One region of the Brevundimonas sp. TWP2-3-4b2 genome, then DNA from elsewhere that is predicted to be linked to it. Evidence: riboswitches for the same ligand, from Rfam matches in the RefSeq annotation. Region 1 holds a riboswitch; the other holds the start of a gene.

The links. Region 1 has a riboswitch for S-adenosylmethionine ahead of metX (homoserine O-succinyltransferase MetX). Riboswitches for the same ligand answer to the same signal wherever they lie in the genome.
Region 2: another riboswitch for S-adenosylmethionine. It lies ahead of metK (methionine adenosyltransferase); the one in region 1 lies ahead of metX (homoserine O-succinyltransferase MetX).

Annotation. Positions count from the first base shown of each region.
Region 1 covers NZ_JAFCWB010000001.1:112,671-119,232, forward strand. Annotated here, with positions in the region: gene ACP7AS_RS00525 (Glu/Leu/Phe/Val family dehydrogenase) at 1-406, opposite strand, end outside; gene ACP7AS_RS00530 (alpha/beta fold hydrolase) at 493-1,506, opposite strand; gene ACP7AS_RS00535 (uracil-DNA glycosylase family protein) at 1,503-2,126, opposite strand; gene ACP7AS_RS00540 (DUF3253 domain-containing protein) at 2,110-2,430, opposite strand; gene ACP7AS_RS00545 (PaaI family thioesterase) at 2,478-2,912, shown strand; SAM riboswitch class I at 3,016-3,138, shown strand; gene metX (homoserine O-succinyltransferase MetX) at 3,243-4,232, shown strand; gene metB (cystathionine gamma-synthase) at 4,229-5,419, shown strand; gene ACP7AS_RS00560 (homoserine dehydrogenase) at 5,432-6,562, shown strand, end outside.
Region 2 covers NZ_JAFCWB010000001.1:539,457-546,018, forward strand. Annotated here, with positions in the region: gene ACP7AS_RS02535 (hypothetical protein) at 1-371, opposite strand, end outside; gene ACP7AS_RS02540 (hypothetical protein) at 521-976, opposite strand; gene ACP7AS_RS02545 (DUF3293 domain-containing protein) at 1,056-1,865, opposite strand; gene ACP7AS_RS02550 (hypothetical protein) at 1,862-2,545, opposite strand; gene ACP7AS_RS02555 (hypothetical protein) at 2,932-3,090, shown strand; gene metK (methionine adenosyltransferase) at 3,514-4,737, opposite strand; SAM-I-IV-variant riboswitch at 4,788-4,892, opposite strand; tRNA gene ACP7AS_RS02565 (tRNA-Arg) at 5,175-5,251, opposite strand; gene ACP7AS_RS02570 (hypothetical protein) at 5,431-6,562, shown strand, end outside.

The sequences.
Region 1 (6,562 bases):
GGCCCAGCACATAGGGGGTGACCTTGCGGGCCTCGGCGATGTCGGCGACCGACACGCCGACGTCTTCCGCCGCATAATAAAGACCGCCCAGCGTATCCACGGCGCGGCCGAAGGCACGGAACAGCTCGGGGGTCTTCTGGGTCCTGGAATCGCCGATGATGACCGACTTGCCGCCGCCCATCTCAAGGTCCGCGACCGCGTTCTTGTAGCTCATGCCCTTAGAGAGACGCAGTACGTCCTCGAGCGCCTCGGCGCTGGAGGCATAGTTCCACATCCGGGTGCCGCCGCAGGCCGGGCCGCGCGCACTTGAGTGAACAGCGATAATAGCACGCAGACCGGTCTTTTCATCAAAGACCGCGTGGACGCCCTCATGGTTCGCAAAGGACGGTGAATCGAACAGCGTCATGCTCATTCGAGCGTCTCCCGGGGTGTTTTTTTGTTGCGCGGCACATACCCTCCGACGTCGGACAGGGCAAGCACGGCCGTTTCACGTCAACGGGAGCGGGCCGCCTGGTCCAGCGCGGGCAGAACCGGAGCGGCTCCCGACGGCAGGGGCGCGGCCGGATTTCTCAGCCAGACGGCGACGTCGCGGAACATGATCTCGGCCTGCAGGTCGCGATCCAGGATGTGCCAGCCGTCGGGATAGTAGCCCGTCCGAAAGCCCGGACGGGTCCCGGCGTTTTCCAGCGCGCGCCGCATCGGGCCCTTTTCGACGACATGGTCGTGGGCACCATAGAGCAGCAGGGTCGGCCCGCGGACGGCGCCGAGCCGGTCGCTGGCGCTCTGCATCAGATCGACCAGGCCGTAGAGGGCGTCGAACCGGGTCGACAGGATGCTGGCCGGATCGCGGCCATTGCGGATCAGTTCCAGGCGGTTGTCGGAAGCCGCCTTCCCGCGGATGGCCCAGGCCGGCGGCTCGACCGAGCGGTCTCCCATGGCGCGGGCGGTGACCCACAGGGCGGTGCTGTTCAGGGCCCCTTGCGCCGACCAGCCCCAGACCCCGGGTGCCAGCAGGACGACACGATCGGCGGCCGGCGGGCGGCCCGAGCCGAAGGCGGCGATGGCGACCGAGCCGCCCATACTCTCGCCGACCACAGTGATGATGGCCTGCGGATGGCGGGCGCGGGCGATGGACACGGCGGTGCGGACGTCCTCGGTCAGGCGGGCCTCGCCGGCCCAGACGCCACGGCCCGGCGCGTCGCCGAAACCGCGCTGGTCAAAGGCCCAGGTCTCGATCCCCTGTTCGGCCCACCATGGGCCGGCAAGGCGGAAAGAGGCGCGGCTGTCGTTCATGCCGTGCAAGGCGATGATGACCGCCCAGGGGTCTCCGGCCTCGGGTGCCCAGCTGGCGAGCGGCAGGCGTGCGCCGTCGTCCATGATCAGCATGCCCGCTTCGAGCGCGGGCCCGGAGAATCCGGCCGGCGCGGCGAGTGGCGTCTGGATGGCCGGGGTGGCGCAGGCCGACAGGGTCAGGACTGCGGTCAGAAGGACCAATGCGCGGATCATGGCGCAAGGATGCCCTGAACACGCTCGCGAAGGTAGGGCACAATCTCGGCCTCGAACCACGGATTCCGGCGCAGCCAGGCCGTATTGCGCCACGACGGGTGCGGCAGGGGCAGGATGGACGGCGCGTATTCGCGCCACGCGCGCACCGTCCCGGTCATATTGACCTTCGCCTGATCCCTCAGCGCCCAGACCTGGGCATAGCCACCGACCAGCAGGGTCAGTTCGACATCAGGCAAGGCTGCCAGCAATTGCGGTCGCCACAGCTCTGCGCACCGGCGCGGCGGCGGATAATCCCCGCCGCTTCTGCCGTTTTTGTGGGGGGCCGTGCCGGGATAGCAGAAGGCCTGGGCGGCCACGCCAAGGCGTTGGTCGGCATAGAACGTCTCGTAGTCCACGCCCAGCCACTGGCGCAGCCGGTCGCCCGACGGGTCGGTGAACGGCAGGCCGCTTTCGTGCACGCGCCGCCCCGGGGCCTGGCCGCAGATCAGCAGCCGTGTTCCGGGAAAGACCCGGACCACCGGGCGCGGGGTATGCGGAAGCTGGCCGAGACAGGCCCGGCAGGCGCGGATGTCGGCGAGGACGGCGTCAAGGCCGTCCGCCGGATCATGCGAAGTCGTCATCGTCCTCGACGACGGGCGGCAAGGCCGCGAGGGCCGCCGCCGTTTCCTCGGCCGTCGGCAGACGCAGGCGGATCACCCCCTTGAAGGCGTTAGGGTCGATCACCTTGCCCTTCTTGGTGATGGTCAGCCGGCCCTCGCGCATCAAGGCGAGCGCGCAATGGCGCACCTTGGGCAGCATGCGCTGCCACTGCTCGGGCTGCAGGTCCTTGGCCACATCGGACGGTTCGATGCTCTTGCCGCCGACACCCTTGGGGTCGGCCTTCGCCAGTTTTTCGAAGATGGCGGATTCGATGGGGTCGCTCATCGTGCCTATATGCTGCATTGCGAGAGCAAGAAGAAGGCAGAGTTCGCATGGTCCAGAAAGTCACCGTAACCGAAGGCGAGTTCGCCGGCTGGCAGACCTATGATCTGCACGGCACCTTTGATCAGGTGGTGGGGCCGTTCTATTTCCGGCCCGACGCCGACGGGCGGATGCGATGCGCCTTCCGGGCCGAGCCCAAACACATGAACGCCGGCCACCGGATGCATGGCGGTTGCCTGATGACCTTCGCCGACATCGCCCTGTTCCAGACCGCCTATCAGGAGATGGAAGGGGCGTCCGGTGTGACTGTGTCACTGGACTCGACCTTTATCGACGGAGCCTGGGTCGGGGAACTGATCGAGGCAACCGGAGAAGTCATCCGCGCCGGCAAGAGCCTGATTTTCGTGCGCGGCCAGATCAATGCGGGCGAGCGGGTGCTGATGACCTACTCGGGTGTGATCCGGAAATTTACGCCGCGAGGCTGACCGGGGAACTGACAGGGCGGGCCGGATACGGGACCGGGCCGGTCGCGGCTTTGTGCTGCAACAAGGGGATTGACGTCGCGGGACGTGTCGGCCACCGTAAGGGCACTCATCAAGACCGGCGGAGGGATAGGCCCTTTGATGCCGGGGCAACCTTCCAGGATCCACCCGATCCCGGAGATGGTGCCAACTCCTGCGAGGCCTCCCCGGAAGCCGCGAGAGATGAGTGAAGCGACGGCCCCCTCACGCGTGGGGTCCGACTGACTTCACGGGTCTGTCACGCAAGGAATTGGTTCGCCCCATCGGTTTCGCTGAGCGAGACCGGAGCGGACCGTGGCGTCCATCGAGAAGACCAGAATCGAAGCGACGGGCCGCGATGTGCGCATTCCCGTCCCCGCCGGCTTTCGGCTTGAGTCCGGCCAGGACCTGACCGCGACCGAGGTCGTCGGACGGTTGTATGGCGTTGAGGGCGGCCCGCTGATTGTGGTCGCGGGCGGCATCTCAGGCGACCGGTTCGCCACGCGCTGGTGGTCGTGGGCCGTTCGGAACGGTGGCCCGATCGATCTGGATCGCGTGCGCGTTCTGGCCTTCGACCTGCTGCCGGGTCGCACGGATCGCGGCATCACCATCAGCACCCGCGATCAGGCGTGGCTGCTGGCCCTGCTGCTGGACGGCATGAATGAACCGCGTATCGACGCCTTCGTCGGTGCCTCCTACGGCGGCTGCATTGGTCTGGCTTTCGCCGCTGCCTTCCCCGCGCGGATCGGAGCGCTGACGGTCATATCGGCCGCGCATCGATCCCATCCCGCCGCAACGGCGGCACGCGGCATCCAGCGCAGGCTGCTGGCCTTCGCCCGTGACTGCGGCCGCGAGGCCGAGGGGATCGCCCTCGCCCGCCAGCTGGCCATGACGACCTATCGCTCCGCCGACGAGTTCGCCCTGCGGTTCAGCCTCACCCCGCCCACCCGTGCCGGCGAGCCCTATCCGGTCTGCGATTATCTGATCGCCCGCGGGGTCGACTATGCCGACGCCACCTCGGCCGAACGCTGGATCAGCCTGTCGGACTCGCTCGACCGGCATGAGGTCGCGCCGGAGGCCGTCCTCTGCCCATTGACCGTGATCGGCTTCACCTCTGACCGGCTGGTGCCGATCGCGGACAGCCGCGAGCTGGCCGCCCGGGCTCCGAACCTTCGCCGACTGATCGAGGCCCCTTCGATCTTCGGCCACGACGCGTTTCTGAAGGAGCGCGAGCTGGTCGGCCAGGCCCTTCACGACGTCCTCAAACCCCTCACCGCCCCCCAGCCCAGCGAGATTGCCGCATGACCGCCCCAGCTCAATCCCATCCCTGTACGACCGCCGCGCGTCATGGTGTGAACAGCGACCCGGCGCACGGCGCAGTGATGCCGCCGATCTATCTGTCGTCGAACTACAGCTTTGACGGGCTGGATGGGAAGCGGCGCTATGACTATAGCCGGTCGGGCAATCCGACCCGCGACTTGCTCGGCGAAACCCTCGCAAAACTGGAGGGCGGATGCGGTGCCGTGGTCACCGCGACCGGAATGGCCGCGGTGGATCTGGCGCTGTTCTCGCTCACACCCGGCGACCTGCTGATCGCCCCGCACGACCTTTACGGCGGGACCCATCGGCTACTGAGCGCCCGGGCCAGACGCGGCCATTTCGACGTGCAGTTCGTCGATCAGAACGACCGCGTCGCGCTGGACGCGGCCTTCGCCCTGCATCCGAAACTGATCCTTATCGAAACGCCGTCCAACCCGTTGATGCGTGTGGTCGATGTCGCCGACATCTGCGCACGCGCCCATGCCGTCGGCTGCAAGGCAGCGGTGGACAACACCTTCCTGTCGCCGGCGTTGCAGCAGCCGCTCGCCCTCGGCGCAGACCTGGTGATCCATTCGACCACCAAATACATCAACGGCCATTCCGACGTGGTCGGCGGCTGTGTGGTGGCCAGGGACCCGGCCGACCTGGAAAGCCTGACATGGTGGGCCAACTGTCTGGGGGTCACCGGATCGCCCTTCGATGCCTATCTGACCCTGCGCGGCGTAAGGACCCTGTTCGCGCGGATCGAGCGGCAGCAGGCGACCGCGGGCCGCATCGCGGAATGGCTGGACGCCCACCCCGCGGTGGGTGCCGTCCACTATCCGGGTCTCGCCTCCCATCCGGGGCATGCGGCCGCATCGCGTCAGCAGTCCGGCTTCGGTGCCATGCTGTCGTTCGAGCTGGCCAACCTCAACGCCGTGCGCGCCTTCGTTGATGAACTGGAGGTCTTCACCCTGGCCGAGTCGCTGGGCGGCGTGGAAAGCCTGATCGCCCATCCGGCCCTGATGACCCACGCCTCCATGGTTCCTGAAGCCCGCGCGGTGGCCGGCATCACCGATGGACTGCTGCGCCTTTCGGTCGGGCTGGAGCACCCGGAAGATCTGTTGGCCGATCTCGCCCGGGCCCTGCAGGCGGTGGTCGTCGACGCGCCCCTCGCCACTGAAGCCGCCTGAGAGGACCGCAACATGCCCGCCGTGTTCCTGTGTCGTCCCACAGTCGAGGGCGCGCCGGCGCCCGCCGCCGCCGAGCCGGTCGCCCTCCTTCAGCTCGACGCCGGCCAACCCGCCGACGCCGCTTCAGCCGTCTATCGTGAGTTCCGCCGCGGCCGGCGTGTCGTGGCCGTCGCATCCGGCGGGGCGACCGCGCTCGGCAGCCTGGTCACGGCGCTCGCCGCGATCGGCGTCGTAGCCACCCGGCCCGGCCACGGCGAGACCCTGCTGAGCGATGACGTCGCCCTTCTTGCCGGACCCGACGTCGCTACGGATGGTCCGGCCGCCGGGCCGTTCCGGCCCCTGCGCATCGCACTGGCCGGGTGTGGAGTCGTCGGTGGCGGGGTGCTGCAACGCCTGCTCGCCGACCCCCGCTTCGAGGTCGTCGGGGTGCTGGTGCGTGATCCCGGCAAGCGGCGCGACGTCGTCGTCCCGAAGGGACTGGTGCGGCTCGACCCCGCGGCTCTGCTGGCGCGAGAGCCGGCCGTGCTGGTCGAGGCCATATCCGATCCCTCGACGGGCCGGGCCCTGATCTGCGCCGCCCTGACGCGTGGCGTCGCCGTGGTCAGCGCCAGCAAACAGGCCCTCGCAGGTGATCTGACCACCCTGACCGCCCTGGCCCGAACGTCGGGCTCACCTCTGCTCTATTCCGCCAGCGTCGGCGGCGGTTCGCCGCTGATCGAAACCGTCCGCCGCGCCCGGGACCATGGGGCCGTGGTCCGCATCGAGGCCGTGCTCAACGGGACCTGCAACTTCATTCTCAACAGGCTGGCGGATGGTGTCACCTTCGACGCGGCGCTGGACGCCGCCCGCGTCGCCGGCTTCGCCGAAGAGGACCCGTCCGCCGATCTGACGGGTCTGGATGCCGCCGCCAAACTGTCGATCCTGGCGCATGAGGCGTTGGGCCAAGGTCCGACCGTGGATTCAATCCCCCGCGACACCCTGGCCGCCGACGCGGTCCTGCCCGCCGGGCGCGTTCGCCAGATCGCCAGTCTGGACCTGCGGGCCGGCACGGCGGACATCGCCTTCCGTGCGGTCGAGGGCGACGGCCTGTTCGCCGACCTGCCCGACGAGTGGAACGCGCTGCGGGTGGAGACGGCGGACGGC
Region 2 (6,562 bases), 430 kb from region 1:
ATCCGGTCGAAGGCAGGAGGTGAAATGAGCTCCTCGAGGGCATCTAAAGATGCGCTTGCACTCTCAATCCGGCGAGCCGCGCTCAGAACGTATTTCTTGTAGGCCACCCAGTCGTTCGGGTCTGGGAGTCGCGCGTCTTTTCGGAGCGGGTTTGGCTCAAAATTATTCGTCAGGAGGAGCTCCGAAACGACGGACCTGCACTGAGCTATAACCAGACTGCGCCGCTGCTTGAGGTAGCCCTGACTTCGCAGAGCACCCAGGTAGAGAAAGAGGTTCGCTTGGCCGTCTCTATCAAGAGATTTAGCGACCCCCACAGTTGGGAGCAGAAGGTCGTCAACCGCTCCCGCCGCACGGCTACCCTTGATGGCCACCCCAGCTACCTTTCTGAAATCAGCGGTTCAGGACGTCGTCAGTTCGTAGGCGCCGTTCATGTCGCAGGCCATTCGAGACCGTTGGTGGCAGTCGCGATCACGGCCGTTCGAGTGTCACACGGGATTCTTCGGCGGGGCCTAGCTCCACGCTAATCTCCACCCAGGCATTCGGTCGCAAGAGCCCATGCATCTTCTTGCGAGACCAACCCTTCGGTATCGACCTCGTCAAACTGGCGGGTGTTCCATTGCTCTCGCTCCCATTTCCATGACGCCTCAAGAAGCGCCCGTCCGGCAGTAGCAGCGTCGCAGTAGGCCTCGTCGGATGTCGCCCGCAACGCCCAACTCCAAACCCCCCAGTTGTCATCGTACTCGTAGGCCCAGAGCGCCCAAGGCCAAGCTTTTGAACGTCTCTTTTGAATAAAAAGACCATCGCGTCTTTCACTGCCGGGCGAGAACGACCAGTTCACGGCAACTAAGAATTCGAGGTTCGATGGCGCTCTTCGCCAAGCGCGCTCGATCGGGAAAAACGCGGTGGCATGACTGTGCCATTTTTCTTTATGGTCTCTGATGTCCGGGTGTTCTCCATTTCCAAGCCAGAGCGTCATGTGCCGATCCCCGCGTTTAGCCGCGAACAAGGTTCGATGCCGGTCACCCGCCAACGACATTCTTTGTGCACGCCGATCCTCACTCTTGGATGTCGCATCGCAGTAGGGCCTCTCCCACCGTGCCGTCCCAACCAACCGCGGAATAGTCTCCCTCGTTGGGACGGCCATATCTGACGGCCAGTTCGCCATTCATCCCGCCTGAAAAATCCCAGTAGTCCCAGAAAAACTCACCTTCATAGCCGTAGCCCTTTCCCCGCACCGTCAAGGGTTTCCCTGCTTGGACTTTGGCCCACTTGCGAGACGACAGAGTGAGCTGAACGTGAACGCCGTCTCCCCAAGCAGCTTCAAACCGACCGGCTCTTGGGCTGGTGTTTGCCTGTTCGATTTTGGGCCCGACTGTCTGCTCTGTAGGTGTCGGCGCCTCGCCGACCGCACGCGTGCTGTCGGTTGTGTAACGGGGATGCAGGCGCAAAGCGGCTGGGCCGCCGGCCTCGGCCACAACGACGGCGTTCTGCTCGAACGCCTCCATCCAGCCGTCGAGCTGTTCGTCCGACGGGTCCAGGATCGCCAAACTGGGTTCCGGTACCCATTTCTCCTGAGCGTCAACGCCACTAGCGGGAAACCATTCCAGACCCGCCGCCGCGACAGCCTCGATGAGCAAAGCCTGCCTTGCATCGTTCTCGGCGTCCGCAAGGATATTGCTGAATGGATTGCAGGCCGTAACGATGGCTAGCCGATTGCGGCCGACAAATCCGTCGAAACCCACGAATGGCTGGCCGATGTTGAGAACTATCCGACCGGCAGGAAAATCGACCCAGTAGTGGGCGGCTTCATAGTCACGGATTAAATCTTCCGGGATGACCAGCCTCACCAGCTTGTCATGTGTCATGGGGTAACCTCCCTTGCGGCCCACCAGGCCTTAGCCCGTGCCCGCAGCGCGGCGTCAAAGTCCGGGTAGAAGGCTGATTCCCCTTTGAAGAACTCGAGCGCCTCCTCGAGCGAACTGGCCCCGATTGGGAAGTTCCTTTCCAGGACCCGGACCAGGTCCCACGCGCTCAGAAAGAAGTCGGTGAGATCGCCGAGCGACAAAGGACGTGAGGAAGTGCGCTTGATACGACCTTCCAGGCAGTCACCACCGTACTCATCAACGACGCGGTATCGGATGCGGTCGCGACCAGGCGAGGCATATACGCAGGTTACGTCCTGGGTGGTGGACTGGATTGTGATCCTTGCGATCTCGAGCTCGGTTGCCCTGCGATCGGGGAGATATTCACCGCCCATCATCGAGGGGTGAATAGCTCCCCATGAACCGCGAACGTCGTCTGGAAGCGACGGCTCGGCCAGGCCGTCGGCAAATGAATCGCCGCCGGTTCGCAATCTCGAAGCGACCAGATTTCGTCTCTCGGCACCCTTGATGGTGCTGAGCAGGTGGGTCTCCAGGTCCGCCGGTCCGAAATAGCGAGCGGGCCTGTAGCCCTGGTCGATTTGCCTCTGTTCAGAGCCGGTCATCATGATGCTCTCACGTTCGCCGCCGGTGAGGCGGATGCGGAGTCCCGAAGAGATGTCCAATCGGGTTCTGGAGGGGCAGTAAAAGCGAGGGTCCAGTACCGTGTGGTGACCCCGCAGGGTCGTTGGACCGGCTCCTCGAATTTGCAGTAGGCCTTTCGCGCGTCAGCAGGCGGAAGGGCGTGTTGAACCATTCTGCGACTGGCTCGAATCCGCCTTATCGCCAAGGCCAGATGACCGGGTTGCTCGATCTCGCTTGTTCTTGCTGCACGCCAAAACGCTGGAAAACACTGCGGACAGGAGCAGGCGTCAAATGCTTCAAGGTAGCTCTCTAGCCCCGCAAACACGGTTCGCTGGGACATCAGCTGCGCGACAGCCACGACATGGGCCGCCGTCGGGCTGCCGCCGAAAGCACCGATGTGATGATCTATGTAGGCGAGAAGCCTTGAGTGAAGCGCTCGGCCGCGCGCCAGCTTCTGGTACGCCGCCGCCATGCCAAAGCGTCCCTTCCACTGATGGAACTTTTCGGACGCCGCCAGTTCTGCGACATCAGCCGCAGCCGGTCCGGAACCGAACAGCGGCTCAATCTGCACACCGGCCTGGGCTAGCGATGCCCCTGCAGCGCCAACCGCAACGCTGGTCGACGCAGCCACGAAGACGCGGCGGCTAGACCCGACCATCGGAGGCCTCCTGACATGGGACAACTCGGGCCTGCGTCAGACGCAAGATGTCTGGAAAGTCGCTATCCAGTACCCACGGATTCATGCCGGTGGGGCTTCGGCCGTCAGGTGGCCGAAACTCGATCATGACCACCGATGCCGCCGAAAGGTGCTCGGGGCCCGGCGCGGCACCGGCCAACCCCTGATACCAGGTGGCGTAAGCCGCGAGACGGGCGGTGAAGTGCTCGCGTCGGGCGACCACGTAGGGCCCCGGCGCGCCCCCGGAAATCTTGAGACGCGCCAGGGCGTCAATGGATCTTCCGGTGTCTTCATCTAGCGGAGGGGTCAACGGACCGCTTCTGTCCGGGGCGCTCATGCCGGGCTCCTCGCTGGCTGTGATCTGCGGGCGAGCTTGGGGGCCGGCGGCGCGAGCGGCGAACTGCGAAGCTCCCCAAACAGCGCATCGGGAGCCGACCTCTCCCAGGCAAAGTCCGGGCGTCCGAAATGTCCGAAGGCCGCCGTCGGCAAGAACCTGGGTGAGGTCAGCGCGAGCCGGTCGATGATCGCGCGAGGCCGCAAGGCGGCGAGCAGACCGGCGGCTGCGCCGGCATCCAACTCGAGCCCTCGCCCTCCGCCCAGATCGAGGTGCACAGCAACGGGCTCGGCCACGCCGATTGCATAAGCGAGCCTCACCTCACAGGCTTCTGCGAGGCCGGCCTCGACTATGGTTAGAGCCAACTGCCGCGCGGCATAGGCCCCTGCCCGGTCGGACTTGGTCCCGTCCTTACCGGAGAAGGCCCCGCCGCCGTGTCTGGCAAAGCCGCCGTAGGTATCGACGATGATCTTGCGACCGGTCAGCCCGGCGTCGGCGACGGGACCACCTTCAATGAAGGTCCCGGCAGGGTTCAACAGCAGCTCTGCAGCGTCGGCGTCGGCGCCCAGGACCGGCCGGATCACCTCTTCGCGCAGCAACTCCCTGACGTCGGAGAGGGAGACGTCTGCCAGGTGCTGGCTGGAAAGCACGATCGTGTGCAGCCCGGCCGGCCGGCCATTCTCATAGCGAACGCTCACCTGCGCCTTGGCGTCGGGGCCAAGTAGTCCGAGCCGCTCTCGCACCTGCTTGTGGCGACGCATCAGCCGGTGAGCCAAGGCGATCGGCGTCGGAAGGCGCTCATCGGTCTCTCGGCTGGCGAAGCCGAACATCATCCCCTGGTCGCCGGCACCGGTGTCTGGTCCCCCGCCCACGCCGTCACCGATCTCGGCGGCCTGCAGGCTGATCGTGGTCCGGACGTCCAACTGGGCCAGGTCGATGCCCCATCGGTCGTCACTGTGGCCAATGCTGGAGAGCACGCCTCGGACAATCTCCGGAAAGTCGAGCGATAGATCTCGCCCGGTCAGCTCTCCAAACAGCCAGACTGAAGACCCCTTGATGGCGGCCTCGACAGCGACACGGGCCTGGGGGTCCTGCCTGAGCGCAGCATCCAGCACCGCATCGGACAACTGATCGGCAATCTTGTCGGGATGGCCGTCGGCCACACTCTCTGACGTGAACAGGCCCTCAACGGGGGCCAGGCGGCCTACAGACACTCGGCTCATGGGGAGCGCTCCTTCGCATCAGCGAGAACCGCGAACAGAGATGTGACCCGTAGAGCCCGTATAATTGCCGGTCGGCCACATCCCCTTTCGGGAGCCACCTTGCCCGGGAGGGCAGGTTGGCGACGGCCAACATGGCCGCTCTCTTAATGTCGAATGCAGGCTGGCGACGGGGGGGACGGATGTCAAGCGGAACGGTCGGGCCATCACCGGCTACGCACGGCAACAATGCCAACGTCAGAGAGGCCCCCGCTCGCCGCACCCATCGTAGGTGTTGATCCGCTCGTCCAGGTAGGAATGAGGTCAGGTCGATTTTTCGATCCAGTCGTCGCGTCTTTGAAGGAGGCCAGAAATCTGCCGACACCACACTTCGTGGTGACTATGTGGTGACTGAAGAGCGTATCTCCAGCCGGCTCTCAGTGCCAACATGTTGAAAAGAATGGCGCACCCGACAGGATTCGAACCTGTGACCCCTGCCTTCGGAGGGCAGTACTCTATCCAGCTGAGCTACGGGTGCGTCTGCGGCGAAACGCCGGACGGAGGGCCTTACAGCAGGACCGCGCCGCCCTCAATCCCGAATGCGCGCCGGAAGCGCCCGGGCACGTGGCCGAGCCCGGGCCTTTCTGAATGATTTGAAAGGTGCGGCCCGGCGCATCGTCATCTAGCGTGCGCGCCTCTTTGCCGATGGAGGTCTCGATGCGCGCCTTTCTGCTTGGATTGTTGATGCTGGTGGGGGCCTGTGCCATTCGGCCTGACGATGTGACGACCGGCCATCCCGGTGTCGCGCCTGACAGTCTGGACGCCATCGCCGAGTCCTATGTCGCCCTGATCCTCGAGATCGGCGAGCGCGAGCCGGGCTATGTCGACGCCTATTATGGCCCGGCGGAATGGCAGGCGGCGGCCCACGCCAACCCGCGCACCGTGCCGCAGCTGATCGAGGGTGCGGCGGCGCTGACCGCGCGATTGAACGCCGTCCCGACCCGCGGAGCAGAACCCATGGCGGTTCAGCGGCGCAAATATCTGCTGGCCCATGTCTCGGCGGCCTCGGCCCGTCTGCGCATGCTATCGGGCGAGAAGATGGGCTTCGCCGACGAGGCCGAGGCCCTGTTCGGCATCCGGCCTGAACTGCTGCCTCTCTCCACCTACGACCCCGTCCTGGCCGAGGTCGACGCCCTGCTGCCGGGACCCGGCGCGCTGACCGACCGGGTGACGGCCTTCAAGGCCCACTATGTGATCCCGAAGGAACGGCTGCAGACGGTGATGGACGCGGCCATCGCCGAATGCCGCCGCCGCACCGTCCAGCACATCGCCCTGCCCGCCAATGAGCGGTTCAGCCTCAGCCTTGTCGACGACAAGCCCTGGTCAGGGTATAATTATTATCTGGGTGACGCGGCCAGCCGCATCGAGATCAACGCCGACTTCCCCATCTATACGGAACGGGCGATCGATCTGGGTTGTCATGAGGGGTATCCGGGGCACCACGTCTACAACGCCCTGCTGGAAAAGACCTTCGTGCGCGATCGCGGCTGGGTCGAGATGAGCGTCTATCCGCTGTTCAGCCCGATGTCGTTCGTGGCCGAGGGCAGCGCCAACTACGGCATCGATCTGGCCTTCCCGGGCGAGCAGGGCACGGTGTTCGAGCGCGACGTGCTGTTCCCCCTGGCCGGACTGGATCCGTCGACGGCCGACAAGAAGGCGCAGCTGGCCGCGCTGCAGCGCCGTCTGGCACGGGCCGAGTACACGATCGCCGATGATTATCTGGCGGGCCGGGTCGGGCGCGAGGAGACCATCGCCCGGCTGTCCAAATACACGCTGGCCGAACCGGCCA